2 regions of the Labrenzia sp. THAF35 genome follow, and region 1 is predicted to be linked to the other one. Evidence: predicted binding sites of a transcription regulator. Region 1 holds the regulator's gene; the other holds the start of a gene.
The links. Region 1 encodes LexA, which represses DNA repair genes until DNA is damaged. Its sites were predicted from a motif close to TGTTCNNNNTGTGTTCNG; they were not measured.
Positions count from the first base shown of each region.

Region 2: FIU93_RS14745 (UvrD-helicase domain-containing protein) is a predicted target of LexA. The motif match lies at 2,270-2,287, and genes of this name have one in related genera.

Region 1 is NZ_CP045380.1:4,225,563-4,241,418, forward strand. Features, by position in the region: gene lpxI (UDP-2,3-diacylglucosamine diphosphatase LpxI) at 1-349, shown strand, start outside; gene lpxB (lipid-A-disaccharide synthase) at 361-1,533, shown strand; gene FIU93_RS19365 (aminotransferase class I/II-fold pyridoxal phosphate-dependent enzyme) at 1,514-2,563, opposite strand; gene FIU93_RS19370 (hypothetical protein) at 2,538-2,870, opposite strand; gene FIU93_RS31455 (hypothetical protein) at 2,957-3,118, opposite strand; gene FIU93_RS19375 (hypothetical protein) at 3,187-3,603, opposite strand; gene FIU93_RS19380 (methyl-accepting chemotaxis protein) at 4,004-6,430, opposite strand; gene gltA (citrate synthase) at 6,866-8,158, opposite strand; gene gltX (glutamate--tRNA ligase) at 8,395-9,819, opposite strand; gene FIU93_RS19395 (ComEC/Rec2 family competence protein) at 10,242-12,359, shown strand; gene lexA (transcriptional repressor LexA) at 12,364-13,074, opposite strand; gene FIU93_RS19405 (hypothetical protein) at 13,196-13,999, opposite strand; gene FIU93_RS19410 (acyl-CoA synthetase) at 14,092-15,672, opposite strand; gene FIU93_RS19415 (alpha/beta hydrolase) at 15,826-15,856, shown strand, end outside.
Region 2 is NZ_CP045380.1:3,234,585-3,250,440, forward strand. Features, by position in the region: gene ligA (NAD-dependent DNA ligase LigA) at 1-1,933, shown strand, start outside; gene FIU93_RS14745 (UvrD-helicase domain-containing protein) at 2,320-4,758, shown strand; gene FIU93_RS14750 (tetratricopeptide repeat protein) at 4,894-5,460, opposite strand; gene FIU93_RS14755 (50S ribosomal protein L11 methyltransferase) at 5,600-6,490, shown strand; gene FIU93_RS14760 (hypothetical protein) at 6,705-6,923, opposite strand; gene FIU93_RS14765 (aminopeptidase P family protein) at 7,157-8,971, shown strand; gene FIU93_RS14770 (phytanoyl-CoA dioxygenase family protein) at 9,042-10,076, shown strand; gene FIU93_RS14775 (chloride channel protein) at 10,119-11,783, opposite strand; gene FIU93_RS14780 (chloride channel protein) at 12,034-13,848, shown strand; gene FIU93_RS14785 (thioesterase family protein) at 13,924-14,376, opposite strand; gene FIU93_RS14790 (FAD-linked oxidase C-terminal domain-containing protein) at 14,546-15,856, shown strand, end outside.

The DNA of each region.
Region 1 (15,856 bases):
GGTTGTTGCGCTTGAGGGGGCAGAAGGGACCGACGCCATGCTGCAGCGCTGCGCAGAGCTCAAGCGTATTGGCAGGATCCGTTCCAAAGGCCGCGCGGGTGTCTTGGTAAAGACAGCAAAGCCGAACCAGGACTTGCGGGTGGATCTTCCAACCGTCGGCCCGATGACTATTGACCTCGCAGCTGCAGCAGGCCTTGCCGGCATTGCAGTTGAGGCGAGTGGCGCACTGATCGCGGAAAAGGAAGAGACGCTCAAGAAGGCGGATAATGCCGGCCTTTTTGTCATCGGTATAGAGCACGGCACCAGTTTCGGGGTCACCTCAAAGGGACAATCGGACGAGCGTTCGTGATGACAGGAAAAATGCCCACGATTTGCCTGGTTGCAGGCGAAGAATCTGGTGACCAGCTCGGGTCGGAATTGATGAAGGCGCTCAACGAACGGTTGGGCGTAGGTGTTCGTTACTGCGGTGTCGGCGGCGAACGGATGATGTCTCTGGGCCTCAAAAGCTTCTTTGACATGTCTGATGTTTCCGTCATGGGATTGACGGCAGTCCTCGCCAGATTGCCGTTGATCATCAGGCGGGTCTACCAGACCGTGGATGCCGTGGTTGCGGCCAATCCGGATATTCTGGTTATCGTTGACAGTCCGGACTTCACGCATAACGTTGCCAAGCGCGTGCGCAAGCGCGCGCCGCACATACCCATCGTCGGTTATGTTTCACCTTCTGTCTGGGCTTGGCGTCCAGGCCGGGCCCGCAAGATGAGCGTCTACGTCGACGACCTTCTGGCCTTGTTGCCGTTTGAACCTGATGTGCACCGCAAGCTCGGTGGCCCGCGCACCCATTACGTTGGCCATCCCTTGAGTGAAATCGCATCCGAACTGCGCCCCTCGGTTGGCGAAAGAGCGCCTGTAGAGGCAGACGAGAAGATCCTGCTTGTGCTGCCGGGGAGCCGGCGAAGCGAAATTGACAGGTTGCTAGGCGACTTCGCTAAGACTGTTGCGATCGTCAAAGAAAAGTTGCCCGGGCTCAAGGTTATTCTGCCGGCAGTCGCGCACCTTGAAGACAAGATCCGGCAGGATACGGCCCATTGGCCTGTTCCGGTCGAGATTGTGACCGGCCTGGACGCCAAGCGGGCGGCCTTCCGAAAGGCGCACGCAGCCTTGGCCGCGTCCGGCACTGTTTCACTTGAGTTGGCTCTATCAGGCGTTCCGATGGTCGTTGCCTACAAAGTCGACTGGTTTTTCAGACGGATGAAGGAACTCAACCGGGTCTTCAAATTCTCGAGCGTTGATTCCTTTGTCCTGCCAAACATCATCCTGGGAACAAAAGCCATCCCGGAGTTCCTTGATGAGGAAGTGCAGCCAAAGGTGCTGGCGAACCATCTCGTTGAGCTTCTGAACAGCGGTCCTGAACGCCAGAAACAGATCGAGCATCTGCAAAAGCTTGATGATGTCATGCGCTTGCCGGACGGGCATAGCCAGCGCGGGGCTGCGGCCGATGTCGTGCTTGCTGCTATGAAGACAGAATCCTGACGATGTCGTCGCCTCGCTCAAAAGCGGCGGGGAACAGTTTCACCGCGTCTTCATAGCCGGGCAGCCGTTGATAGGCGAGTGCGGGTATTCCACTGTCATTCATCGTGCTGACGATTTCGCTGCAATCGCTGCGTCCGGTGCGTAACAGAAGAAAGTCACAACTGCCAGAAACCGGATGGCATCGGGTCTCCTGCGCGATCCTGCGTCCAGTGTCGTCGCGCATGCCTGCGAGACGGGCTGCCATGCGCCGGAGCTCATCGTATTTGCCGAACAAGCGTATCGCCATGGCTGCTTGAATGGCACTTATCATACTGCTCACGCGCGACTGGAGGAACTCCACGGCAGTTGTCTCGCAACAAAGCATGTAGCCAAGTCCTATGCCCGCGAGACCGCTCTTTGAGGTGCCGCGCAAAAGAACCAGGTTGGGATGCTTCTTCAAAAAGGCGAGGCGGTGTTCTGGGGCTTTTGAGAAAAGCACGTAAGCCTCGTCCAGGAGCACCAGTCCTTCTCTGGCACTCACCAGGCTCTCCAGTTCACAGGGTGAAAGATCCTGCGTGGTCGGATTGTTTGGGGCACTTAGCAGGACAGTGTGATGCGAAGGAGATTTCCTGATCAGCTCGTCCAGTGTCGGGAACTTCTCCTGTGCGATACCGAGTTTCATCAAGGTCTTGTCGAACAGGAAGAAATCCCTGTTCAAGGTCGACACTGGATGGTTCTCGGATCGGGTGATCAGAACCTGCTCCAGGAGCTGGATAATACTGTGGCCGAAGACAGCCGAGACACCATCCGAAAGTCCCAAGGCAGTGCGCGCTGCTCTCTCGGCTTTTTCCTGAAGGTCCGTTTCAATCCCGGTCAGTACGCCCGCGCTGGCAGCTTCGCCAATGTGGGCAGTTATTGCATGAATGTCAGCTTCGAAGGTTTTGGGCCACCTGAAAAGGTCCTGGCGCTCCTTCAGAAGATGATCCAGCCTGAAGGGCGCAGCAGTTCTCGGGTGTTTGAGACGGTTACTGGCTGGGCAAAACTGGTTCATGGTGCAGATATTGTCCGAAGACCGCTTCGCAGTCCTTGAAGTATTTTCGCGTGAAGAGGATGTGGGTGTGCCAGAAGATATCGACGACGTGGGTTGGCTGCAGGTGCACACTCGTGTCGGCGCCACATTGCATCTGGTCTCTGGCAGATTTGAGGAACGACCTGTAGGCCTCTTCAACCTTGCGGGCCGAGGAGACAGGCCAGTTGTATCCGCCGGCGGTATCCGAGGCAGTCAACTTGGTGATGATGCATTCCAGATCAAGCTCATCGACAGTATCGAAGCGCAAGGCAAATTCAGCTGACGGCATCGCATTCCCTTTCTCCTTGATGCCCGATTTCCGGGGCGAACGAAGGCTCACCTTTTCGCCCGGGAAACGGTTAAATGTTGGAAGGGTTACTTCTTTTCTGACGTTTTACGGTCGGCCGTTTCGACCTCGGCAGAGGGATCAATGTGTACAACGCAATGACCGCCGTAGCAGAGAGCCTTGCTGTCGGCCTGGTTGATGTCGTGCGGAAAACGATTTGCTTGTTGGTAGAGTTTCAAGAGATTTTTCATGTGATTTTCTCCCAATTCAATGAATGCGGAAACAAGAAGGAAATTATGGAAGTTTCGGCTTCGCCGGTTCAGGACGCTGACATATCAACGTGGCCGCGGCAGGTGCCATCCGAGAAAGTTCCACGGAACACCGGTTCGCCGGCCAGACCTGTCGCCCACAGCTCAGCTGAAACAGGGTCCGTTTCACCATCAAAGGACATCAGGTAGGTATTGTGAAACGAAACGACCCCCATGTTCTGAGAAACATCGTTGCTGACTACTTTGAAGGAGTGTCCGTTGTCCGTCACCCGGTGCTCGGCGCCTTTGTCAGATGCGCTTGTCTTGTAACCGGATCCATACCTTTTGGTGCACACCGACATGTCGCCGTCAGCTTCGACAGTTGTTATCTTGTCAAAGGAAAGACTTACGTCGGCTGCGATTGCTGGCAACCCGAAGAGGCTAATTGTTGCCGCAACTGTAAGTGATTTAATACTAAGAGCATTCATTATCTTCTCCCTTCATTTCAAAGAAACGAAATGACTAGAGGAGCGTATCAGCAATTTTTTTAAGTGATAACCGAATATAATTGGTGAATTTATACTAACTAACTTTAGGTGAATTTCTGCTTAATCGGTGGTATTTTAACGAATATTGATTGGAATATTGTGAATATTCTTATCTTCTTCAAGTGATTGTTTTTACGCGAGAAAAACTCAGCTTTCGCTGAAATGGCAACTCTGTCGCGACGACATTTTCATGCTGAAAATTAAGACATGAAGCAATCGCGCCCCTGTTTGGGGCACGCTTTTGGAAGCTCCGATGAACCGGTGCAGGCCAGACAGACAAAAAAACCGGGTGCAGTTCGCCCCCGGTTTTTCCAAGTCTCGTGGGATCAGGTTGCTTCGTTCAGGCGTTGGCTACGTTGTCCAGGAAATGCCCGACTTCATTCTTCAGAATATCGGTTTTCTGCGACAATTCGCTTGAAGCGCCGAGAACCAGATTGGCGTTCTGACTGGTCTGGGCGACTGCCTGCGATAGATCCGACATGTTGGTCTTTACGGAACCTGTGCCCTCGGCAGCCCGCTGAACGTTGACCGAGATTTCGCTCGTTGCAGCACCTTGCTGTTCGACTGCCGCTGCAATGGTTGAGGTGTATTCGTTGACCTCTTCCATAGTCTGTGTGATCGCCTCAATTGCGACAACGGCGTCCTTGGTTGCATTCTGGATTTCGGAGATCTGCGAGCTGATTTCCTCGGTGGCCTTGGACGTCTGGGTTGCCAGTTCCTTCACTTCGGCGGCAACGACTGCAAAACCCTTGCCGGCCTCGCCGGCGCGTGCGGCTTCGATCGTTGCATTGAGGGCCAGGAGATTGGTCTGCTCTGCGATCGCCTGGATCAGGTTGACGACTTCGCCGATCTTGGTGGCTGCTGTCGAAAGGCTTTGAACCTTTTCGTTGGTGACCTGTGTGCCTTCGGTTGCCCGATCGACAACCTGCGTGGTCTGGTTCACCTGACGGGAGATTTCCTGAATAGAAGCGGCAAGCTCCTCTGCGGCGCTTGCAACCGTCTGAACGTTCTGTGTCGCTTCGTCGGTTACACCATAGGTGCTATCGGCAAGGCTGGAGTTCTGGCTGGCGATAGCGCTGAGATCCTGAGCGGTGCCATCAAGTGTCTGTGCCGTTTCTGCAACGGAGCCCAGGACTTCTGTCGCCTTCTCACGGAAACCGGAAATCAGAGCCTCAATGCGGGCTTGCCGCTCTGCACGCAGGTGCTGGTCTTGCTCTGTTTCCGACTGCAGGCGCAGTCGCTCAACAGCGTTGTCGCGGAAGACCTGCATGGTTCGGCTCATGTCGCCAATCTCGTCACCACGCCCGGTGCCGTCGATCTCGACATCCGTGTCACCTTCCGCCAGGCGGGACATGGTTTCCGTCGTCCGGCGAAGAGGGCGTGTTACCGCGAAGTTGAGTGCAATAGCCATCCCAACGCCCGCCAGGATGGCTGTCAGAAGGGCGAGGCTGATAACGCCAAGTGCGCTGGAGCTGGAGGCTTGTGCAGCAGCGCTCTGATTGGTGGAGATGGTGGTGATTTGCGTCTGCACTGTCTGAGACAGTTCCGTCATGGTGTCGATCTGTTCGGCGAGCTGGAGCTGATTTGAAGCCAGTTCGGAAAAACTCGCAGCGAAGCTGTCGATAGAGCTCTTCACAGCCGGGACGATGTCGGAGATCGCCGGGAAGTCCTTGGCGCTCGATTCGAGCCGGGACGCCAGTTTGTCGAGGCCCTCGATACCGGTCGTCACGGTCTGCTGAGACGTGTCGCTCGGCGAAAGCATGAAGTAGAACGCGGCGGCCTTTACTGCGTTTGCGTCTGCCTCGATCTGCATAACCGTGTCCGCGACACTGTCGACGACATAGAAACGCTGGTTGATCTGGTCAGCCTGTGCATAGACATTGTCGATGGCCACATTTGCCTGTGAACGGATTTCCTTCACATCGGAAACAAGCTGCTCGAACCCCGCCTTGGCAGCATCTGTCAGGTCGAAGATCGCAATGTAATCCTTCGTCTCGGTCAGTTTGCCGAGTGTCTGCTCCAGTTCGGCCGTTTTGGCAGCAAGCTGCTGGAACTTGCCGGGGTCGACGCCGTCAAAACTGTTTGCTGCCATCTGCTTGGCAGAGGGCACAAGCAGGGCAACCCGATCCTTGATGTCTGAAAGCTGCTTGGCGTTGTTGGCTGCAGCGTTGAAAAGATTTTGAAGAGTAAGCGCCTCTTCCTGGAAACCGGCAGCAGCCTGGCCGACCTTGTTGGCGAGCACCAGCGTCTTGCGTGCGTTTGTCTCGTCCTGGCTGACGCCGTCTCGCGCCATCAGGGCCTTGCCGAGGATCTCCGAAGAGATCTTCTCAAGATTTTGCACAGCGCCATCAAGTTGCTGTTGCTTTGCGGTCTGTGTCTGCGTCAGGCCGACGACCTCTTCGAAAGCCTCACGGAATTGCTTTACAGCGGTAGCTGCTTCAGCGACGGGAACCTGAGCTTCGGGATCAGCCTTGAGCTGGTTCTGGAGCGTTTCAAGTTCGGCACTCAACACACCGATGTCGGAGATTGTTGCTTCAGCTGTCTGAAGGTCCTGTGAGGACAGGAAGCTTTCCTTCTTGCTTGCCAGGTTTTGCAACTGTGCAATGGCGGAAGTTGACTGTTTGGCAACCTCCATGCGCTCCGAGAGGGTCAAGACGCTGTATGCGCCAACACCACCTACAATGCCCGTAAGGGCAACAACGGCAGCAAAACTACCGCCGACTTTTACCCCAAACTTCAAGTCAGAAGCGAACTTCAGGAAACTCATGTTAACCCCTCGAAACCCCAGCGTATTCAATGTGCGCTATTTGTTTGAAAGGGTAAGCAAAGATTCCTTATTATTCGTGAAAATTCTCTATTACGGGAATTTAGGGCGTAATTATAACGATTAATTCTTTATCTCATATGTAAGTGAGGAAAGTTAGAGAAATATCATTCTGAGTTTTAAGTGCGTGTTTTTTATTTTTTGTTTCATTTTATTTTTCGGAAAATATTCGATATTTTCTATTCTCAAGAATAATGACAGGTGAATGCTTTTTTCCTTGCCTCGATTGAACGGGAAAAATATTTCTTGGATTTGTTTTGTTTCCGCTGGGTAACAAAATAAAGAAGACGCCCGGCAATAAAGCCGAGCGTCTTCCGTTTTGATATGCATTCAGCTGAAATGCTGCTGCAAATTCCAGGCGCTTGTCTGTGTACGGCCTTAGCGGCGCTGGTCGATCGGCGTGTAGTCGCGCAGTTTTTCACCAGTGTAGAGCTGACGCGGACGGCCGATGCGCTGGGACGGATCTTCCACCATTTCCTTCCACTGGGCGATCCAGCCGACGGTACGGGCCAGAGCGAACAGAACGGTAAACATCGTGGTCGGGAAGCCAAGCGCGCGTAGCGTGATACCGGAATAGAAGTCGATATTCGGGTACAGCTTCTTCTCGACGAAATATTCGTCGTTGAGCGCGATTTTTTCCAGCTCCATGGCAACGTCCAGCAGCGGATCGTCCTTGATGCCAAGCTCGCCGAGAACTTCGTGCGTGGTCTTCTGCATGATGCGCGCACGCGGGTCGTAGTTCTTGTAGACGCGGTGACCAAAGCCCATCAGACGGAATGGGTCGTTCTTGTCCTTGGCACGAGCGACATATTCCGGAATGCGGTCTACGGAGCCGATTTCCGACAGCATGTTGAGCGCTGCTTCGTTGGCGCCGCCATGTGCCGGCCCCCAGAGGCAAGCGATACCGGCTGCGATACAGGCAAACGGATTTGCACCGGAAGAACCTGCCAGACGAACCGTAGAGGTCGATGCATTCTGCTCATGGTCGGCGTGAAGAATGAAGATGCGATCCATGGCGCGGGCCAGAACCGGGTTCACCTTGTATTCCTCGCAAGGGACCGCGAAGCACATGTGCAGGAAGTTTGCCGCATAGCTCAGGTCGTTGCGCGGATAAACGAATGGCTGACCAACGTGGTACTTGTAAGCCATTGCGGCGATGGTCGGCATCTTCGCGATCATGCGCAGGGAGGCGACCATGCGCTGGTGCGGATCGGTGATGTCGGTCGAGTCGTGATAGAAAGCGGACAGCGCCCCAACCGTTCCGACCATGACTGCCATCGGGTGGGCGTCGCGACGGAAACCGGAGAAGAAACGGTTCATCTGTTCGTGGATCATCGTGTGGTAGGTCACACGATTGACGAAGTCGTCCTTCTGGGTCTTCGTCGGCAGTTCGCCGTAGAGCAGAAGATAGCAGGACTCCAGGAAGTCGCCGTGGTCGGCGAGTTGCTCGATCGGGTACCCGCGGTAGAGCAGGGTGCCTTCGTCACCATCAATATAGGTGATCTTGGACTCGCAGGAGGCGGTGGAGGTGAAGCCCGGGTCGTAGGTGAACATGCCGGTGTCCTTGTACAAGGACGAGATGTTCACAACCGACGGTCCGATGGATCCGTCAAGAACGTCGAATGCGTGGTCGTTACCACCGACATTGAGCTTGGCGTTGTTGTCGGCCATTCAGAAACCCCTTTACGTTAAACGGATGTGCTGTCCTGGTTTGACCCTTCAGGCGATGGGTCCCGTTTCCGGTTGCCGGACCAGCACTGGAGACTTTTTCGCGTCTTGCGTAGCCCATTTACTGCACTGCCGCAAGCTGGCCGATATAACGCTTTGGTCAAAGACGGATTTCGCCAACCAGAGCGACTGCCGGAAGCTTGGCTTTTGCCTAAAAATGCATCCGGCAGTGCTTTGTCTCAGGTTGCCTGATCCTGAATTCTGGCAAGGGATTCTTCCCGGCCAAGAGCGATCAGGACGTCATAAATGCCGGGTGACGTGCCTCGGCCCGTCAGCGCGGCCCGTAGCGGCTGCGCCACCTTGCCCAGTTTCAATTCCTTGTCTTCCGCGTAGGCCTTTACAGCAGTTTCCAGCGGGTCCGCGCTCCAGTCAGAAGCGCTGGAAAGAACTTCGTGAAGATCCTTCAGGATCGCCCGGGCCTCGTCGTCCAGGATCTTCTGGGCCTTTTCGTCGGTGTCGAGCGGGCGCTGACGCCACAGATAGGAGGCGCTTTCCGTCAGTTCGACCAGGGTCTTGGCCCGTTCCTTCAGTCCGGGAAGTGCTGCAAGTGCGGTGTTCTCGTTGTCACCATCGGCAAGCCAGGCGAGAATCTGGTCGCCGCCTTCGGCATGTGCGAGATAGACCTTCCAATGGCTCAGCAATTCGCCGTCATCGGTCGCGCGCATGTAATGACCGTTGAGGTTCTCAAGTTTCTTGAAATCGAAACGCGCAGCCGACTGGCCGACAGCGTCGAAACCGAACCACTTGATCATGTCTTCGAGTGAAATGATCTCCTCGTCACCATGGCTCCAGCCGAGACGTGCCAGATAATTCCGCATGGCCTGCGGCAGATAGCCCATCTCGCGATAGGCTTCGGCGCCGGTGGCACCGTGACGTTTTGAAAGTTTTGCGCCGTCCGGCCCGTGAATGAGCGGAATATGCGCCATTGCCGGCACATCCCATCCCAGAGCCTTGAAGATGAGCGTCTGGCGGGCTGCATTCGTCAAGTGATCGACGCCGCGGATGATGTGTGTGATGCCCATGTCGTGATCGTCCACCACAACAGCGTGCATATAAGTCGGCGTCCCGTCGGAGCGCATCAGTACGAAGTCATCAAGGTCCTTGTTCGGGATCATGACGCGACCCTGAACGAGATCGTCGACCACCGTCTCGCCTTCCTGAGGGGCCTTGATGCGGATGACTGGGTCAACGCCGGCCGGGGCTTCGGAGGCGTCTCGCTCGCGCCATGTCCCGTCATAGCGGGGTGGCTTGCCCTCGGCGCGGGCTTTCTCGCGCATGGCGTCAAGCTCTTCCGGGGTGCAGTAGCAGCGATAGGCCGTGCCGTTGGCCAGCATTTCCTCGACCACTTCCTTGTGGCGCTCAACACGGGAAAACTGGGAGATCGGATCTCCGTCCCAGTCGAGCCCAAGCCAGGACAGGCCGTCAATCAATGCGTCCACCGCTTCCTGCGTGGAGCGAGCCCGGTCCGTATCTTCGATCCGCAGCAGCATCTTGCCGCCGTGATGACGCGCGAAGAGCCAGTTGAAGAGCGCGGTGCGGGCGCCGCCGATATGCAGGAACCCGGTCGGGGACGGGGCGAAGCGCGTGACGATGTTCTGTGCCATGGTGCTTTATGAAAGTCTCTGTCAGTATGACGGCGCGGAGCGCGCCGGATTGGTGGCGCGGTCTTAGCACAGGCTTTGGCGAGGCTAAATAGGGGCTCCGGCCATTTCTTGGACCAAAACGAGGAGCTGAAGTGACGTCACGGTCCGGTCCGCTCGATATTTCTGCCGGCCGGTCGCAAACGGCAACCCTTGACGTTGAGCGCGAGGATTTATCACCTGCCGTGCTCAAGCCTAAATTACGTGAGAAACGGCGTTCAAGGCTAGCGGGCGCTGGTCACACTTATTTTGCTCACAATGCGTCAGCAGATCGTCTTTGGGATTCGCAAGGGCTGTTGTGGTGTGCCTTCGCGTTTGCCGGGGGAATTGGTGTCTACGTTTGGTTGCCCGAAGAACCTTCCTGGGTTCTGTTGGGAGTTCTGGTCGTGCTGGTAAGCGCGGTTCTCTGGCGTGTGAAGCAGCGCGGCACTGTGGCGGTTTCCGTCGTTCTCTTCCTGGCATTCTTTGCCGGACTGGCAGCCTCCAGTCTTCGCACGGCATATGTTTCGGCGCCGCGCCTTGCCGAACAGATGAACGCGGATCTGGCTGGCTACATAGAAGAGATTGACAGCGGGGCAGCCGGTCACCGGATCGTACTGGCCGTATCCTCGGTCAATGGGCGTCCTGTCGAGGAGGGCGAGTTTCCCGCCAAGGTGCGCTTGCGCGTTCCGGCGGGAGGCGACATTGATGTGGGGCGCACCGTGAGCGTCAGTGCGCGGCTGTTTCCCCCCGCGGGTCCCGTCTTTCCAGGAGGATACGATTATTCCTTCCGGGCCTTCTTTCAGCAGATAGGTGCGACGGGTTTCAGTTTCGGGTCCCCCGAGGTCATCGAGACTGAGGAGGCTGGAAATGAATTTCGCCCTGCCGTTGCCGTTGCCAAGCTTCGAATAGACCTCGCGGAACGCATCAGGGCCAATCTTTCGGAAGGGCCGGAAACCGCACTGATCGTTGCTCTTCTGGTTGGAGACCGCAGCGGAATAACCGAAGAGCAGGAAGAGATTTTGCGGGCCGCCGGACTGGCTCACATTCTTGCAATTTCTGGACTGCATATGGCGCTCTTTGCCGGCGGCGCCTATGGCGCGGTCTTAGTGCTCTTTTGCTTGGTGCCGGTCCTGACGCTCAGGTGGCCAGTGCACAAGTGGGCCGCGCTTTCAGCCCTTGGTGCTGCCGTTATTTATCTGCTTCTGTCCGGTGGTGCGGTTGCGACGCAACGATCGTTCCTGATGATCGCGATTGTCTTTGTCGGAATTCTGGTGGGGCGACGCGGCCTAACCCTGCGAAGCGTAGCGTTGGCTGGCCTCGTACTCTTGCTGATTGCTCCTGAGCGGTTGTTTTTTCCCGGCTTCCAGATGTCCTTCGCTGCCGTGATCTGCCTGGTCGCCGTATATGACCTGTGGCGGCAGCGAGATCGTTCCCTGTCATCTGGTGAAAGAGTGTCCGGATGGGGCAAGGCGACTTGTCTCTACCTCGGCAAGTGGGTTGCAGGGTTGTTCGTAACCGCATTGGTCGCAGGGTTGGCGACCGGCATTATAGGAGCTCATCACTTCAGCCGCATTGCGCCCTATGGCCTTGTAGGCAACTTGCTGGGAATGCCGGTGTTTTCACTTGTTGTGATGCCTATGGGAGTACTTGCATTCGTTCTGATGCCCTTCGGCCTTGCGGCTCTCCCTCTGGCTGTCATGTCTTTCGGAGTTTCACTTCTGTTGAAGGTTGCTTCCTTTACCGCAGCCCTGGATGCCGGCGGCGGAACTTCCGGAAGGCTCGACGGGGCTGCTGCATTGCTGTTGCTATCAGCATTATTTGCCGGATTGTTGGTGCCTGGCAGAAAGCGTGTGCTCGCAGGAGTGCCTCTCGTCGCAGGAATATTGATTGTTCTCACCAGCCGGCCTCCGGATATACAGATTGCTGCAAGCGGCTCTCGAATAGCTGCCCGCGATGAAACGGGAACTTTGCGTTACGCAGCTAGGGGGAGATCGTTTGCAAGTGATCTCTGGCTGCAGTCGGAAGGAGTGAGGAATGATGCGATCTTGTCGCGCAAGATGAAATCGCCTCAAAGAAATTGCGATGACGACGGTTGTGTCATCAGGGCCTACGTCAATTCAGAGGACGCAGAACGGCTGGATGGCAGGCAATCGTTTCTTGCAATCGCGCAGCCAAAGACATTTGAAGCGTTTCAGCTGGATTGCCGATATGCCGATTTGGTCGTGACCGATCTTGTCGCTCCGGAGAGCTGCGGCGCAGCCCTCGTCCTGGATCATGGTACGCGCACCGAACGTGGTGCCGTCTCCATCTGGCTATCGCCCGGTGATTTCAGCCAGGCCGCGAATGCTACGAGCGGTGCCAGTGGACCGGGCCATCCGCCAAAGGAAAATCTGAAAATCGAGAAACTGAAGTTTGCCATCCCTGACCCACCGCGCCCTTGGCATCACCAGGGTAAGGTAACGAGAGACAGCCTGCGTCTAGCCGAGCGCGCCTCGGTGGCCGAAGCGCGCGCAGAGGAGTGACTGGTCAATACTGACGAAACAGGGCAACGAGGCGGCCCTGAACACGAACGCGGCCGGGACCGAAGATCCTGGTTTCATAAGCCGGGTTGGCTGCTTCAAGAGCGATGGAAGCGCCTTTCTTGCGCAGCCTCTTCAAGGTGGCTTCTTCATCGTCCACAAGTGCAACCACGATGTCGCCACTGTCGGCGCTGTCGGTCCGGCGGATAAGCACGGTATCACCGTCCAGAATGCCCGCCTCAATCATGGAATCACCACGAACTTCCAGCGCGTAGTGTTCCCCGCGACCAAGCAGGTCCTGCGGCACTGTGATGGAATGGCTGTGTGTTTGAATGGCCTCGATGGGCACGCCGGCTGCAATGCGGCCCATGACGGGGATTTCCGTAACACTGGACACCGGCACCGGTGCAGCTTTTTCAGGCTCCGGTTTGCCGAGTGAGCCTTCAATGACTTCAGGTGAGAAGCTGCCTCTTGGCCGTGGAGCGCCCAGGCCGGGTGCGATGGAGTCCGGAAGACGAACAACTTCCATGGCTCTGGCCCGGTTCGGCAGGCGCCGGATGAAGCCACGTTCTTCAAGCGCGGTGATCAGGCGGTGAATACCGGACTTGGAGCGCAGGTCGAGCGCATCCTTCATTTCGTCGAAAGACGGCGGCACACCGGTTTCTTTCAGTCTTTCGTGAATGAACATGAGCAGTTCGTACTGCTTGCGCGTCAGCATGTAGGCGTCCCCTGACCGAGAAAACATCTGGTACAAATCAAGAACATGGTACCTGTTCTCATTGTGTTCTGCAAGGGTAAATGTTCTCTTACTGTTCTTGGCCTCGAACAAGTTGCCGTATTCAATCCGTCTCCGATATCGGATTCAGGTCATCCTTCGATCCGGTCATGATCAGCAGTTCACAGGTGATCAAAGTCGGCGCGCCACCAGCGGTTAGAATGCCCCGATGCAGTCCACCTTCGAGATCAACGGCGCGGATTGGGACGCAAAGCTCTTGATCCGGTTTCGCGCCAGCGTTTTCAGTCAGGAGTATCTCGGAGATCAGACCTGTCATCGGCTGGGCGTCGCGAAACGCTGCTCCGGCCAGACTGCCCAGTCCATAGACTTCGTAGGAGGGTGCTTTCAGCTCTTTTGCGAGTTCTTGGATGCTGTCCGTCAGGTCGGCAAACGGAGCGAGTGTGGTGATAAGCGCATTGTAGTCGGTTATCCGTGACTGTTCGTCATCCTGTTGCACACGAAACAACGTGAATTCGGTTTCCGGATCCAGCGATGCCACGAAGGCTGCGCCTTGCAGGCCGTACCCTTTGATGGCCCCCTGATGCGCAACCTTCAGCGTATGCGGCAGTAAGTGGCCAAGGTGCTCGACTTCTTCCTCACGCCAAGAGGCGTGTACATGAGCGAACCATTCACCATCTCGTATCCCGAGAATGGCAACTGCGGACTCCAGCGTTGCGCCTTTCGAGGAGTGCGTGTCGCTGTACCAGGCTGCATGTCTGTCATCGATTGCACAGGCAGGCATTACGAAGTCGAACGCTTCGAGCGTGAGCCCGGAAAGATCGAGAACGGCGGAGCTCAGTCCTTGGTGCGTGGCGAAGCGGCCCAGCGCCTCCAGCAAGGGAGTTTGCTCTGCCAGGGAGATTTCCAATGGTTTCGCCAGACATCTGGCATGGGGGAGCCGATTGATGGCAGAAGGGCCGGGATGACGAATGTCGGACAGAGACCTGGGGGCGGGCCGTCTCACAACAGGCCTTTCTCGGTCAAATGCTCCCGCACCAGTTTCTTGGTGATCTTGCCATAGGCACTTGTCGGCATTGCGGGAATGAAGAGATAACGTGCAGGCATCTTGTAGCGGGCGATCTTGCCGTTCAGATAGTCGCTGAGTTCCTGAGGGTCGGGTGAATTGTCTGGGGCAGCCACACAAACGGCTAGGCCAACTTCGCCCCATTGCCTGTCCGGAATGCCGAGAATTGCGACCTCGGAAATATCCGGATGTGTAAGCAGCACTTCCTCGACTTCCTTCGGGTAGACGTTGGAGCCACCAGAAATGTACATGTCCGACGCTCGGCCTGTCAGGAAGAGGTAGCGCTGTTCATCCATGTGACCGATGTCTCCGGTGCGGAACCAGCCGTTCCGGAAAGACTTCTGGTTGGCGTCTTCGTCTTCCAGATAGCCAGCACAGACCGCCGAACCGATGACGCAGACTTCACCCGTTTCATTGGGGGGCAGATGATTGCCTTCCTCGTCCTGAATCGAAACCTCTATACCTGTGCGCTCCGTACCGCATGTGCCGCTGCGTGTCTCAGGTCCATCCTCCAGAAAATGATCCTGTGGCCGCAGCACGGTGATGTTTCCGGTGACCTCGCCAAGCCCGTAGTATTGAACCAGAACGTGCCCCAATTTCTGGAGTGCCAGCTTCTGGTCCTCCCTATACATGGGAGCCCCCGCATAAATGACGTGACGAAGGCTCGAGTGATCGTACTGATCAACAGAAGGGTCTTCCACCAGGCGTTTGACGATTGTGGGAACGGTGAAGAGATTGCTGACCTTGTGTTTTTCGATCAACTCGAATGCAGTCGAAGGATTGAAGCCACCTCCGGGCAGGAGAACATGTGTGGAACCAGCTGATAGCTGGGCAATCAGTTGCAACCCTGCACCGTGTGACAATGGAGCTATGACCAGCGACGCATCGCGCTCCGTCGTCCCGGGCAACAGGTCTGCCATGTAGTTGACGCAAACGAATCCGATCTGCCCGTGACTGAGTACAACCGCCTTCGGGCGGCCGGTTGAGCCTGAGGTGAAGAACAGCCAACAGGGATCGTTATAGTCCACTGCCTCGTTCTGCAGGACCTGTCCCCGGTAACGGGAGAGGAGATCCTCATAGCTTGTGCCAAAGTCGCTGGCTCCAATTGTAATGCATCCTGTCAGCTGATCTCTGGCGTTTCGCACTGCATCGGCCTGAGCACCAAAATCAGCGTCACACAGGAAAACCTTCGCCTTCGCTTTTACCGCAGCATAGGCCGTTTCGCCCGGAGCCTGTCTGAAATTGCAGGGAACCCAGATGGCTCCCAGACGAAATGCGGCCAACATGATCTCGATCATCTGATGCGAGTTCTGGGCCTGGACCAGCAAGCCGTCGCCCTTGGAAACGCCGAATTCCGATTGGAGACCCTTGGCAAGTGCGGAGACGCGCGAATCGATTTGTGACCAGCTCAAGGTGACCCCATCCTCGACAACCGCAGGCCCTGAGGGCCACCGGGCAGCGTTCCTGGACAGAAAATGCGCAAGATTGGCCACGCGATTGGAACAGCGCTCCACCATCTAAGTTTGCCTCCCGACTACTGGTTTTTTCAGACGTTAGGTTGATGGCAGTCCGTTTGACAAGTTGAGATTGGCATTCAGGCCGTTCCGCTTTCTAGGTAAATCGTGCAAGTATGCCGCCGATCGGTTTCGACGTTTGCCTGAGGATTTCGAATGAGTGAGATGACGATTATTGATTGGGACG
Region 2 (15,856 bases), 990 kb from region 1:
TGCGCAGGTGGGGGCGGCCCCAGCGTCCGGTTTCGGCAAGATTACTCACCGGGTGCCGATGCTGTCGCTGGACAATGCGTTCAACGATGACGACGTCCGGGACTTCGTCGGCCGCGTGCGCCGGTTTCTGAAGTTCGATCCGCTGATGGGGGCTCTGGCGGTTACCGCGGAGCCGAAGATCGACGGTCTGTCGCTGTCTCTTCGGTATGAAAACGGCACTCTGGTTTACGCCGCAACGCGAGGTGACGGCACCACAGGTGAAAACGTCACCGAGAACGCGAAGACGATCAAGGATATTCCGGAGAATTTGTCCGGCACGGTGCCGGGTGTCGTTGAAGTGCGCGGCGAAGTCTATATGGCGCACAAGGATTTTCAGGCGCTGAACGAGCGTATGGCAGCCAATGGCGGAAAGGTTTTTGCCAACCCGCGCAACGCTGCGGCGGGCTCTCTGCGCCAGCTGAAGTCCGAAATCACGGCCTCCCGCCCGCTGCGGTTCTTCGCTTATGCCTGGGGCGAGATGAGCGAGCTGCCGGAAGACACCCAGTTCGGCATGGTCAAGCAGCTGGAAGGCTGGGGCTTCCAGGTCAACCCGCTGATGAAACGCTGCGAAACCGTGGAAGAGCTTCTCGGGGTCTATCACGGCATCGAGGAAAGCCGTGCCCAGCTCGATTATGATATCGATGGGGTGGTCTACAAGGTCGACCGGCTGGACCTGCAGGAACGCCTCGGCTTTGTCTCGCGGTCACCCCGGTGGGCGATCGCTCACAAGTTCCCGGCCGAACAGGCTTACACCATTCTCAACGACATCGAGATCCAGGTTGGCCGAACAGGTGCCCTGACGCCGGTTGCCAAGCTGGAGCCGATCACGGTGGGCGGTGTCGTCGTTTCAAACGCGACCCTCCACAACGAAGACTATATCAAGGGCATTGGCCAGGACGGAGAGTCGATCCGCGGCGGCAAGGATCTTCGTATCGGTGACACGGTGAAGATCCAGCGTGCCGGCGACGTCATTCCGCAGATTGTCGACATCGATCTGGACAAACGCCCCGATGGGGCGGAAGCCTTCGAGTTTCCGACTGTCTGCCCCGCCTGCGGCAGCCACGCGGTGCGCGAGGAAAAGGAAAAAACCGGGCGCCGCGATGCGGTGCGCCGCTGCACCGGCGGTCTGATTTGCCCGGCCCAGGCAACGGAAAAGCTCAAGCATTTCGTCTCGCGCAATGCCTTCGACATCGAAGGCTTCGGCGACAAGCAGGTCGACGCCTTCTACAAGGAAGGCCTTGTGATGGCGCCGGCGGACATCTTCACGCTGGAGGAGCGGGACAAACGCTCTCTCACCAAGTTGCGCAACCGGGAAGGTTGGGGGGCCGTTTCGGCGAAGAACCTTTTCGAGGCAATCAACGCGCGGCGAGAGATTGACCTTCATCGTTTCATCTTCGCCCTGGGCATCCGTCACGTGGGCGAGGGCAACGCCAAGCTTCTGGCACGTGCCTATGGCTCCTGGGCGGTGTTCTATGCAGCCATGAAGGCGGCGCATGACACGGCGGGCGAAGCCTGGACAGAGCTCAATGACATCGACGGCATCGGCCATATCGTTGCCGAGGCGCTGGCGGAGTTCTTTGCCGAGCAACACAATCTCAACCAGCTCGACGCGCTTCTGGTCGAGGTGTCACCCAAGGACGCTGAAAAGATCAACGCCTCCGGCTCACCGGTCGCAGGCAAGACAGTGGTTTTCACCGGCTCGCTGGAGCGCATGACCCGCGACGAAGCCAAGGCCATGGCCGAACGCTTTGGTGCCAAGACGGCAGGCTCCGTGTCGAAAAAGACCGATCTCGTGGTGGCCGGTCCCGGTGCTGGTTCAAAGCTGAAAAAGGCGCAGGAGCTGGAGATCGAGGTTATTTCCGAGGGTGATTGGTTCGATCTGGTGGGGGCCTGAGCGGGTATTCCCTTCGTGTTTTGTCATCCGGGTTAGAGCCGGGACAGAGGCATTTTGCTCCACCGGTGCCTGCGTCTACTGGATCCCCGCCTGCGCGGGGATGACAAGAGAGGCTTCAAGACATGCCTTTGCCCGTTGTCATCCCGGTTTGACGCGTAGCGGCAAGACCGGGATCCAGTACCTCCTGTGCTCGCTGGAACCGCAAACCTCTGGGGTTCCTGAAATCTGTCGCGGCTTTGTCAAAGGAGGCGGCCTCACGCAGTTGCCGGTTCAAATAAGAAAAGCCCGCTTCTTGTCCCCACCAAATCGGTCATTCCTGCCTCGCCAGCGCCGGTATGTTGCTATATTGTTCTCAAAACAAGCGCTTGAAACCGGACCAGTAAACCATGACCGACCCGGACGGGTACGACGATTCCTTTGACGATCCATTCCAGCCTATCGGCACGCGGGCGGAGTCCGCGCCTGCTCCCGCGCGGCCGCAAGGTGGGATCGCGGCCAGGGCGATGGCGGCACGGCGGGCACCGGACTATCTGACGGGGCTGAACCCGGAGCAGCGGCTGGCGGTGGAAACGACCGAAGGGCCGGTTCTGGTGCTGGCTGGTGCCGGTACGGGCAAGACTCGCGTGCTGACAACACGCATTGCCCATATCCTGGCAACCGGCTTGGCGCGGCCGTCCGAAATTCTGGCTGTCACGTTCACCAACAAGGCTTCGCGCGAGATGAAGGAACGCATTGCCGGTTTTGTCGGCGGCAATGTGGAAGGCATGGCGTGGCTCGGCACGTTCCACTCCATCTGTGTAAAGATCCTGCGCAAGCATGCCGAACTTGTCGGCTTGAAATCGTCCTTCTCGATCCTCGACACCGATGATCAGATCCGCCTTATCAAGCAGATCATCCAGGCCGAAGGGCTGGACGACAAGCGCTGGACGGCCAAGGCCTTTGCCGGGATGCTGGATGGTTGGAAAAACCGGGCTCTTGGGCCAAAGGATATCCCGGAAGGCGAGGCGCGGGCGTTTGCCAACGGCAAGGGCCGAAAGCTCTACGAGGAATATCAGGAGCGCCTGTCGATCCTGAACGCGGCCGATTTCGGTGACCTGCTTTTGCATGTCATCACGCTGTTCAAGACCCAGCCGGATGTCCTCAAGGAATATCAGCGCCGCTTCCGCTACATGCTGGTGGACGAATATCAGGACACCAACATCGCGCAGTACCTGTGGCTGCGGCTGCTGGCCCAGGGCAACCCGAATGTCTGCTGTGTCGGTGATGATGACCAGTCGATCTACGGCTGGCGCGGCGCGGAAGTCGATAACATCCTGCGCTTCGAACATGACTTCAAGGGCGCTGTCGTCATTCGCCTGGAGCGCAATTACCGCTCGACCAGCCATATCCTGGCTGCCGCATCCCATCTGATTGCCTTTAACGAAGGCCGTCTCGGCAAGACGCTGTTCACAGATTTCGAGGAACCCGACCACGACCTGGTGTCGGTGGCCTCCGTCTGGGACAGCGAAGAAGAAGCGCGCACCATCGGCGACGAGATCGAGACCCTTCAGTCGCGAGGTCATTCGCTCAATGAAATGGCGGTTCTGGTGCGGGCATCCTTCCAGATGCGCGAGTTCGAAGACCGGTTTGTCACGCTGGGGCTTAATTACAGGGTCATCGGCGGTCCGCGCTTTTATGAGCGCATGGAAATCCGCGATGCCATGGCCTATTTCCGCTGTGTCGCGCAGCCCGCGGACGATCTGGCGTTTGAGCGCATTGTCAACACGCCGAAGCGCGGTCTTGGCGATGCGACGCTGAAACTGGTCCATGGCGTTGCCCGGGCAGAGCGTATTCCACTGATGCAGGCGGCAAGCCAGCTTATCGATACCGAAGAACTGAAGCCAAAGCCACGCAACGCGCTGAAGTCCGTGCTCGACAACTTCGAGCGCTGGCGGCGTCAGCTCGACCAGATGAAACACACCGAACTGGCGGAAATCATCCTCGACGAGAGCGGCTACACCGAGATGTGGCGCCAGGACCGGTCGGCGGAAGCACCCGGACGGCTCGACAACCTGAAGGAACTGATCCGGTCGATGGACGAATTTGAATCCATGGCCGGTTTCCTGGAGCATATTTCCCTCGTCATGGACCGGGACAGCGCGGATGCGACCGACGCCGTATCCATCATGACGCTGCACTCGGCCAAGGGGCTGGAATTCGACACGGTTTTCCTGCCCGGCTGGGAAGAGGGGCTGTTTCCCCACCAGCGCGCGCTGGATGAATCCGGTCGCGCCGGTCTGGAGGAAGAGCGTCGGCTGGCGTATGTCGGCATCACCCGGGCGAAGAAACGCGCAAAGCTCTATTTCGCGTCCAACCGGCGTATTCACGGCCTCTGGCAGTCCACCGTTCCCTCACGGTTTCTGGACGAGCTGCCGCCGGACCATGTCGAGATTGCCGAAGCTTCGTCCAGCTATGGCGGCTATGGTGGTGGCGGTTACGGACCGTCCCGGTTCGACAGTCATGATCCCTTCGACAAGGGCAGCTACTCCACGCCGGGCTGGCAACGTGCGCAGCGTGCCAAGCAGTCCTCCAGCGGATTTTCCGATGGCGGCGGCCGTGGGTATCAGTCCGCGCGGCAAAAGCGTCAGGGGCCGTTGACCATCGAAGGAGAGCTGGTGGCGAAATCCGTCAGTGACACGCCATCGCAATTCTCTCTGGGCGAGCGCGTGTTCCACATCAAGTTCGGCTATGGCGCCATCAAGTCGATCGAGGGAAACAAGCTGACCATCGACTTTGAAAAGGCAGGGGTGAAGAAAGTCATCGACAGTTTCGTCGAACGTCACTGACCGGCTGGTTGCAAGAACTTGTCCGGTGCACTGCTTCTGACGTCTACGCTCCGATAGAACCGGGAATTTGGTCTCGCACCTGATGTATTCTTGGGTTGGCCCCAAAGCCTGAGACACTTTGCGCCTGGGGCCGTTCTAGAGATCGACACCTTGCGGTTTGATCAGCATGTCGCGTTCCTTCAGGTAAGGATGTATACTGACGGCCTCACGCAGCACTTCCTGGCCCAATTGCACCCTGCCGAGCGTCATGAAGATGATTGCCTTGCCGGACAAGGCGCCAAAGTGCCGTGGTTCCAGGGCAAGGGCGCGTTCGATATCTTCGAGGCTGGCTTCGTAATTACCCTGCAGGAAGAGGATGAAGGCACGCTGGTTCCAGCCTTCCGAGTAATCCGGTGCTTCTTCCACGACCGTGTCGAGCAGATCCTTCGCACCCTGAAAGTCATAGGATCCTCGTTTACGCATGGCTTCGTCCACTTTCTGCCGGATCTCCGGCGTGGGGGCGGCATCCAGCCAGGTGTGCCAGATACTATCCTCGATCTTGCTGGCCGCCTCTTCATTCGGAGCGTTCTTCAAGGCTTCAAACAGTTGATCCTGCTCGGACGTTGCCCAGGCGGGGAGGATGAGAAGCTGGAGGCAAAGAAGGGCAGCAACCAGACATCCGGTCACTTGCAGCCAGTTTAGGTGCGAACGGGGGCAAGTCATGGGTGTTTCCTCGCATTTCCCAATGAAATGGGGCACAGACCCGGTTTGCCCAGTCCCGGGGCCGTTTCAAGCTGGCATCGCTGGCCGCTTCCCGCTATACCGCACGCCTTGACCCCAATAACCACAGGCGCGAGCGGCGATGAAAACCATCCGGGTGCGGATCACGGCTGAAGAACTGGAAGCCAAGCGGATCTCCGAGATCCTTGAACGGGCGTTTGAGGACGACGGCAATCCGGTGACCATCTATGAAGCAACGCCGGACGGACGCCTGTGGGCGGCTGAAATTCTTCTGTTCGACATGGAGCCGGAAGAGGCGGCTGCGACGGTGCGCGACCGTGTCGGCGCCGATGCATTTGCCGCGCCGCTGGAAGCAGAAGAACTGCCGGATATCAATTGGGTCGAGAAGAGCCTGGAAGGGCTGAAGCCGGTAAAGGCCGGTCGTTTCGTTGTTCACGGCAGCCACGATAGGGACAAGGTTCCAGGTGGGGCCATCGGCATCGAGATCGAAGCCGCGCTTGCCTTCGGAACCGGTCACCATGGCACGACCGCGGGTTGCCTGGAGGAAATCGACAGGCTTTTGTCCATGCGCGCGTATGACAGCATTCTCGATCTTGGAACGGGAACAGGCGTGCTGGCAATCGCCGCTGCGCTTCAATCCCGCCAGTTGGTTCTTGCAACCGATATCGACCCTGTTGCGACGAAAACAGCGCTGGAAAACGCCCGGCTCAACGGTGCGGGGCATCTTGTTCGTGGCTTTACCGCCAACGGAATTGAAGACCGCCGCTTCCGTCTCTTTGGTCCGTTCGATCTGGTGATCGCCAACATCCTGGCGCGGCCGCTGATGAAGATGGCGAAGTCCATCGGTGAACGCATGACGCCGACCGCAACCCTTGTGCTGTCCGGCCTCAGGGTGGAAGACGGTCCCCGGATCCTGTTCGCCTACGGTTGTCAGGGGTTCATTCTGGACAGGCGCGGCGAAAAGGACGGCTGGTTGACGCTTACACTTGTGCGGGGACGTAAACAGGCCTGACCGCGTCCGCCATCTGCCAGGAAACAGCGATGATCATGTTCTCGCCTGCAAGGCGCTTGTCGTCGCCAGGCTCCGCAGGATGAGGGAAGGGGAGAGCCGTTTCTTACATTCTGGTGCCCGGAAATCTTGACTGCAGATACAAAAAGACCCGCCGAAATTTTCGGCGGGTCTTTTCTTGTGCACAGTGGTTTTTACTTAAACCGTCCTGAGCCCCTTAGAACGCGCTGGTAGAGGTGCCTTCGCGCTCGAGCTGGGCGCGGTCGTAGCCGTGGGAGGCCAGGGTCGCGTCGTCCAGTGACAGCAGGTAGCCGTTGACATAGCGGCGTGCCTGGATGGAGCGGGCTTCAATCATGCGGTCGAAAGCGCGGCGCATGAAGCTGCCGCCGGCGCGGGTCGAGGTGGTTGTTTTCATGGTCATCGTGGTCATTCCCATTTGAAGTTTAAGAGCTTCCCTAGGGAGAAACGTCTTTTTTCTTGTCTGAACCCTATATGCGCTTTTGCCGGGACCTCAGGTAGGCCTCGAAACGCATGCCAGCCTTGCGCTCTTCGCATATGCGAAAGATTTTGCTGCAATGCAAAATATGAGGAAGATAATGCTGCTGAACCAATTCATGCGGAATAATTATCCAGCTTGATCGGATGGGGCCGCGAAATTATCTTGCGGCCATGTTCCAGACCTTTGACGATCTCAGTGATCCTTCCTGTGGTGCGCCGCATGCGGCGCTTCTCAGAGCCGAACTCTCCCGCCGCGGTCTCGACGGCTTTCTCGTGCCGCGCGCCGATGCGCATCAGGGCGAATATGTGCCGCCGCATGATTGCCGCCTCCAGTGGCTGACAGGCTTTACGGGATCTGCCGGCATGGCGGGGGTTCTGGGGGAAGAAGCCGCGATTTTCGTTGACGGCCGATACACCATTCAGGTGCGTGACCAGGTCGACATGGCGGTCTTTCCGGCGCGCCATCTTGTCAATGAGCCCGTGACTGACTGGCTGGCCGAACGACTGCAGCCGGGGCAGAAGCTGGGCATCGATGCCATGCTGCACACGGTGCGAGAAGTTCGCCGTCTCGAGGAGATTTGTGAGTCGGCCGGCGCCACTTTGGTCAAGCTGAACGACAACCCGGTTGACAGTGTCTGGAAGGACCGTCCGGCGCCGCCGCTTGGTCAGGTTTTTCTCTATCCGGTTGAGCTTGCCGGACGCGGTGCGAAGGACAAGATTGCCGAAATCCAGTCGGCCCTCGCAGACAAGAAGGTGGATGCCTGCGTGCTGACGCAGCCCGACTCGATTGCCTGGCTGTTCAACATCCGTGGGTCTGACGTCACCCATACGCCGTTGCCGCTCTCCTTTGCCACGGTTCCGGCAGAAGGCAAGCCGTCCCTGTTCATTGATGGCCGCAAGTTGTCCAATTCCGTTCGTGATGCACTCGCCGATCTGACGGACCTCAGTGAACCGGCTGATTTCAAGCCGGGGCTGGAGGGTCTCGGCAAGGCTGGTGCCAGAGTGATGATTGATCCGGGCCTGGCGGGGATCGGCATCGCCGACGCCATCACCAAGGCAGGTGGAACCTTGCTGGAAGCGCAAGACCCGATCCTGCTGCCGAAGGCGATCAAGAACGAGACGGAACTGAAAGGCGCGCGCACCGCACATGTCCGCGATGCAGCTGCTTTCGTCAATTTTCTGTGCTGGTTTGACGAAGTTGCCCCCAAGGGCGATCTCGATGAGATCACCGCTGCGGAAAAGCTTGAGGAGTTCCGCCGGGAAACCGGTGTTCTGAAGGATATTTCCTTCGACACGATTTCCGGTGCGGGCCCGAACGGGGCGATTTGCCATTACAGGGTCAGCCGGTCCAGCAATCTCAAGATCCCGGTCGGCAAACCGTTCCTGATTGATTCGGGGGCCCAGTACGAAGACGGTACCACCGACATCACCCGCACACTTGCGGTCGGGGAAGTCGGCACGGAGATGAAAAAGCACTACACGCTGGTGCTGAAGGGACATATTGCGATCTCGACGGCAAAGTTCCCGGAAGGCACCACGGGTGCGCAGCTCGATACGCTTGCCCGGATCGATCTGTGGAAGGCCGGTCTTGATTTCGACCATGGCACCGGTCACGGCGTCGGTGCCTACCTCAGCGTTCACGAAGGACCACAGCGCATTGCCAAAACCGGCACGGTGCCGCTGAAACCGGGCATGATCCTGTCGAATGAGCCGGGTTACTATCCGGCGGGCGAATACGGCATCCGGATCGAAAACCTGGAAGTCGTCACGCCTGCGTGTGATTTGCCGGGTGGGGAACGCCCGATGCTCGGCTTCGAAACGATTACGCTTGTGCCCATGGATCTTCGGTTGATTGAGCCTGCTCTGTTGACGGTGGCCGAGCGCGACTGGTTGAACCGGTATCATGAGAGGGTCCGGGCCGAGATCGGCCCAGTTGTGGGCGCGAAAGAGCGGATCTGGCTGGAACAGGCGACAAAAGCGATCTAAAAGATCCTGAAGGCCGGTTTCGACCGGCCTTCCTATTTTGAATTCTTGTTTATCGAGCTGAGGTTTTTCAATGCGCGCCGCGGATGTTCTCAAGATGCCGCTCTACGCTGCCGAGCTGGCAACCGGAGCCAAGTCGTTTCGGGACAACCCGCTGATTGGCAGCCGCCGGCTGAACGAGGCCGGGTTGCACGCCAAGCGCATCAAGCTGGCGGAATCCATGGCGGATTCGCGCCGCCGCAGGTTGGAGCACCTGCTGCCGGAAGCTGATCGCGCTGCTTATGCAAGAGACGGATTTATCGCCACCCGCAATCTTCTGCCGGAAGATGAACTGGCGGCGCTGCGCAAGGAAGTCGAAACAACGCGCTTCGATGCCTGGGACATGCGCCAGGGCAATGCCGTCACGCGGTTCGTTCCCCTGCCGCCCAGTGTGCTTGCAGATTTGCCGCATCTGAAGGCCTTCGTCTGGAGCAAGCCGTTCCAGAACGGTCTGCGTTATGTCGGTTCGACCAATGGTGATCCACTGGTCTACCTGCATATCGTCATGACCAATCCGGACACCAAGCGGAAGGCCGACCCGCAAACGGCGTTCCATTCCGACACTTTCCATCAGACCGCGAAATCGTGGTTCTTCCTTTATGATATCGATGATGCCGAGGGACCGTTCACGTATATTCCCGGATCGCACCGGCTGACGCCGGAACGGCTGGAATGGGAACGTGAACAGAGCCTGTCGGCCTGTGGCGACAAGAACACGCTGCATGCTCGCGGTTCCTTCCGCCTTGCTCCGGAAGAACTGGGTCGGCTGAAATATCCCGAGCCGGTGAGGTTCGCGGTTCCCGGCAACACGCTGGTCGTTGCCGATACCCACGGCTTTCATGCCCGTGCCGCCAGCAAGCGGCCGTCGGTTCGCGTGGGCATCTATGGCTCGCTGCGTCGAAATCCATTCCTGCCGTGGGCGGGGCTTGACCCGTTCGATCTGCCAGGCCTCAGGGGGCGCCAGGCCCGGTTCTACATGGCCCAGAAGGATCTGCAATTCCGCCTGAAAGGCAAGGCATCGCATCGCTATGCGGGCAAGATCCTGGTAACGGAACCTTCGAAATTCTGACCTTGCGGACAATCCTGCAGGCGGAATTCCTGCTGGTGTCCGTTAGTGGTGCTCTTCCTCGTTGGCCTTGATCAGCTCCGAGTTGAAGTGATTGAGCGCCTTTACGTGGCGCGCCTGTCCGACGATCCTGGTTGCATCTTTTGTGCTGACGACGGGAAGCGAGGCTTCTCCGCAGGAATCGAAGCTTTTCAGTGCGCTTTCAAGCGAGTCGGTATCATGAAGGTAGCTGCCGTCCTGACCGGGCCGGAAAATGCAATCCTCCTCATTGGCCGGGGGAGGGTCCATGAAATCCTTCACCTTGACCGTTTCTCCCAGAAAGCGGTGGATGCCGTCATTCACGAAATAGCCGCGCAAGCCAAGCAGCCAGTGGAAATAGGATTTGCCATGAACGGCCTGTGTCAGGCCCGTTGCAATCGACACGGTCAGCAGCAGGGCGATCGAGAGCGTGTAGCCGCCGGTCAATTCGAAAACGATCATGGTTGTTGAAAAGGGCGCGCCGAGAACCGCTGCTGCAACGGCCCCCATTCCCAGGATCGCGTAAAGCCCCTCGCTTGAAGCCAGTTCGGGAAAGACGGAGGCGGCAATCAGCCCGAAGGCGCCTCCGGTCATTGCCCCCAGATAGAGCGATGGCGAGAAGATGCCGCCGCCAAAACGGGACGCCAGCGTGATCGCGGTCGCGGCCGTTTTCGCAAACAGCAGAGCGAACAGCATCGCCAGGGGCAACTGGTCCTTGAGGGCGGCGTCCGTGGTCTCGTAGCCGACGCCAAGCACGTCGGGAAAGACCAGAGCAATGAGCCCGACCGCGAAACCGCCGATAACAGGTCGCAGCCAGACCGGCATCGAAATGTTGCGGGCAACCCAATCCGTTCCGATCAATGCAAACTGGAACAGGATTGCAACGAGGGCGGAAACCAGGCCCAGAAGCGCAAAGGCCGGAAATTCCCAATAGGAGGTAATCTGGTGTCCCGGGATCACGAAGGCGGCAACGTCGCCGAACCAGAGCCGGGAGAATACGGTTCCCGTAACGGCGGCAATCGCGATGGGCGAAATGGCCGACATCGCATAGTGCCCGAGAATGACCTCGTGTGCGAACAGAACGCCTGCGATAGGCGCGTTGAAAGAGGCGGATACCGCACTGGCAACGCCGCAGGCCAGCAGAATGCGATGCGCGGAATCCGGCAGCTGAAACAGGCGCCCGACGGATGCACCGATGGTTGCTCCCAGGTGCACGACGGGGCCTTCACGCCCGGCACTGGCACCGGAGCCGAGCGATAACGCCGTGATAAGGGCTGATGATATGCCCGGCCAGAACGGCAGCCCGCGTCCGCCTTTGACACGAGCCTCGATCACGTCCGCCACGCTGAACGTTCTCTGCATCGGTTGCATGTACTGAAGCAGCAGGCCAACCAGCAATCCGCCAATGGTGGGCCCGGCAACGATCATGTACCACGGCAGTGTCGCGGCGGCGCTGACGACACGTTCCGTCGCCGTGCCAAGCCAGGGCAGCTGCACCAGGCTGATGATCTCACGGAAAATGATGGCCGCCCAGGAGACGAAAGAGCCGATCAGAAGGGCCAGCAGCCAGACGATATGGCTTTTCTGACGCAGAAATTCCCTGAAGTTGAACCCGATGCCAGCGAGAAGCCCGGCGATGCCGGAACGAATGGAAGGGGCGAGCCTGTAAAGAAAGTTCAATCGGTCTGGCATTTGGTCGGCGTGACTCAACTGAGATTAAAAGCCAATCTGAATTACGGCCCCATTTTACGGAGGAACCGCGTCACTTCACCGTCAAAATTGAAAAAATCCGGCTTGTCCCTTGATTTTCATGTGTTCAGGTTTAAGGAGAGGGGGTCGAAGCCTTAAGGCCATGTCGCCATCCCGGTCGCCTAGACCGGCTGTTTTGGGCTCCGGCAAATCGCCAGAAGTAGCCCTCTCAGCCAAGAAGTGTTGGCCTGCCATGTCCGTTGTTGAACCGTCCGATACACCGTCACTGTCCGGTGACGGCCCCCCAGACGCGCGCGAAGAACGCGTATTTTCTGTGCCCATGTTGTGTCTTGTGGCTTTCTTTATCGGGATCGTCGCAGCCATTGGCGCGGTTTTCTTCCGATATCTGATCTCGGTCGTTCACAATCTTTTCTACTACGGAAAATTTTCGACCGTTTACGACGCCAACCAGTTTGCCGATGCCAGTCCTCTTGGCGCTCTGGTCATTCTTGTACCCGTCGTCGGTGGTTTGATCGTGGTGTTTCTGGTGAAGACCTTCGCTCCGGAGGCCAAGGGGCACGGCGTGCCGGAGGTGATGTTCGCGGTCTACCACAAGAAGGGCGACGTTCGCGGCGTGGTGGCGCTGGTGAAATCCTTTGCCTCGGCGATCTCCATTGGAACCGGTGCATCCGTCGGCCGTGAGGGGCCGATCATCCAGATCGGCGCCTCCTTCGGTTCAACGATCGCCCGGGCGCTGCATCTGCCGCGCTGGCAAAAGATCACGCTGCTTTCTGCAGGGGCAGGGGCGGGGATTGCCGCCACCTTCAATACGCCGCTTGGCGGGGTGCTCTTTGCTGTCGAGATGCTGTTGCCCGAGGTCAGCAACCGGACATTCCTGCCCGTGGTCGTTGCCACGGCGACAGCCACATACGTTGGCCGGATTGCCTTTGGTCTCGACCCGGCCTTTATCGTGCCGATCTCCGCGGAAGAGGCTATCGAAGCCATCGCGCCGATCCAGCTGGGCGCCTATGCACTGCTCGGCGTCCTGGCCGGCATTGCCTCCTGGGCTTTCATTCGCACGCTCGCCTGGTGCGAGGACCTGTTCCCCAAGCTCCCGGGCAATGATTACACCCAGAACATCATCGGCATGCTGATCATCGGCACGCTCAGCTATGTCCTGATGCTCACCACGGGGCATTACCACACCGCAGGCGTCGGCTATGCCACGATCCAGGATATCCTGAATTCGACCCCTTACACATTCATACTGCTGGCCGTTCTCTTCATTGCGAAAATCATCGCGACATCGATCAGCCTTGGTGCGGGGGCATCCGGCGGTGTCTTCTCGCCGTCGCTGTTTATCGGTGCGACGCTTGGCGGAATGGTCGGTGTTCTGTGTTCCTATCTATTCCCGGACAGCGGATTTACGGCGGTGGAATTCGCCCTTGTTGGCATGGGAGCGCTCGTGGGCGGTGCAACCGGCGCATCGATGACTGCCATCGTGATGATCTTCGAGATGACCCGGGACTATAACGTCATCGTGCCGCTGGTTCTGGCGGTCGCGATTGCGGTCGGTGTCCGGCGCTGGCTGATCAAGGACAACATCTACACGGTCAAGCTGCGCCATCGCGGCAAACCGATCCCGCTCAACCGGCACACCAACATGTATCTGGTGCAGCCGATCAAGGAAGTGATGGCAAAGAACTTCGTGATCCTGCCGCTTGATACACCTGTCCAGGAAGCGATTTCCGCCGTGAGTGCCGATGGCGGATCCCACATCATCGCGTCCGACGGGCCCCGGATTGCCGGCTTTGTGCGCCTCGGCACCATTCCTTACCAGGCCGACCGCTTTGCCGGGCAAACGCTGCGCGCGATCCTCTCAAGCGATTTCGTGATTGCACCGGCAACCAACATCATGAATTCGGTGATCACCCGCATGAACAACCGCAACCGCAGTTGCGCGATCATCGTGTCGGGCGACGGCCGTATTCCGCGTCCGGATGATGTGGTCGGGGTGGTCGATTCCAAGGAAATCGCCGGCGTCGTCGTCTCCAACCACTACGGCTGAGGCCATCGGTTCGGATGTCAGCCCGTGGAGTGGTTTGCCGCTCCACGGGCTTTTGTTTTCGCGTCGATCAGTTGCTCAGGGCTTCTTGCGGATCTCGATATGGCGTCCAGCCCGTTCCGGGCGCGGCAGACTGGCATGAGCTTGCGACAGGGCCGTCAGGTTGGCCGCAATGTCCTCCGGCCAGGGAGCGACCTTGCGGGCGTTCATGTCGACATGAAGGCTGAGTTGTTCTGATGTCGCCGACAGCCAGCCTTCCTCGGCGTGGCGCAGCTCCTGATAAAAATGCGCGCGCTTGGCGTCGAAATCGACAAGCTGAAGCGTTGCGATCACCTTCATGCCGGCGCTGAGTTCGCGCAGGTAGCACACATGCACCTCTGCGGTGAAGAACGAGCCACCACGGGTCTTCACATAGTCGGGACCCATGCCGAGACGGTGAAAGACCTCATCGACAGCCGTATCGAACAGGACGTTGTAATAGGCCATGTTCAGATGGCCGTTGTAATCGATCCAGTCGTCCTTGACCGTCATGATTTCGCTTTCCACCGGCTTTGCGTCCCAAGTCACCTTCACAATCCTCCTTGCGCCATTGTGTCCAACCTTGCGGGAAATGCCCATTAGGCTTTGACCTTTCGGGCCGGGACTAACATATTCGGTTTTTTACCGCGCAGACAAAGTCGCGGCCCCAGGAGGAAAGAGAATGCCGGAATTGGCAACCGCGTCCGACGGAGCGCAAGTCCTTGAAAAGAATGGCGCGATCGGCGCTGCCATCGAAAAACTGACGGGCCTGTTCAAGGACCGTTGCTCCACGTCCATGGCTCTGCGGGAACAGCATGGCCACACCACCACCTGGTTGAAGAATCAGCCGCCCGATGCCGTTGTCTTTGCGGAGACGACCGAGGAAGTTGCCGAAGCCGTCAAGATTTGCGCGGCTCACAAGGTTCCCGTGATCGCGTTCGGCACGGGGTCCTCGCTTGAAGGGCATGTGAATGCACCGTTCGGCGGCGTTTCCATAGACCTGTCCCGCATGAACAACATTCTGGAGGTCAATGCGCAGGATCTGGATTGCCGGGTCGAGGCGGGGGTAACGCGCAAGCAGCTCAACAGCTTTATTCGCGACACCGGCCTGTTCTTTCCGATCGACCCGGGGGCGGATGCCAGCATCGGCGGCATGGCGGCGACCCGTGCATCGGGCACCAACGCTGTTCGATACGGCACGATGAAAGACGCAGTCCTCGGCCTCACCGTAGTGACCGCGGATGGACGGATCATCAAGACGGGTGGCCGGGCGAAGAAGTCCTCGGCGGGTTATGATCTGACCCGGCTTTTTGTCGGCTCGGAAGGCACGCTCGGCATCATCACCGAGTTGACCTTGCGCCTGAACGGTCAGCCGGAAGCGATTTCCGGTGGCGTCTGCCCGTTCCCGGATGTTGCGTCCGCCTGTAACGCTGTGATCACCACCATCCAGATGGGTCTGCCTGTCGCGCGTATCGAGCTTCTGGATGAAGTTCAGGTGCGCGGCTGCAACATCTATTCCAAGCTGGATCTGCCTGAAACTCCGACGCTTTTCCTTGAGTTCCACGGATCTGAAGCCGGGGTGCAAGAGCAGTCGGAAACTTTTTCGGCGATTGCCGAGGAGTTTGGCGGCGGGCCGTTCAAATGGGCGACGGCGGCCGAGGATCGGACGAAACTTTGGGCAGCCCGGCATGACGCCTATTGGGCTGGCAAGTCGCTGAAGCCTGAAGCCAGCATCATGGTGACGGACGTGTGCGTGCCGATCTCGCGGCTTGCGGACTGCGTTGCCGCCACGGCAGAGGATATCCGCAACGAAGGTTTCCTGGCGCCGATCGTCGGGCACGTGGGTGACGGTAATTTCCACGTTCAGATCCTGGTCAACCTGGACGATCCGGAAGAAAAGCAGCGGACGGAAGACTTTGTCGGACGGCTTGCGCTCAGGGCGATCGCCATGGGGGGCACCTGCACCGGCGAACATGGCGTCGGCCAGGGCAAG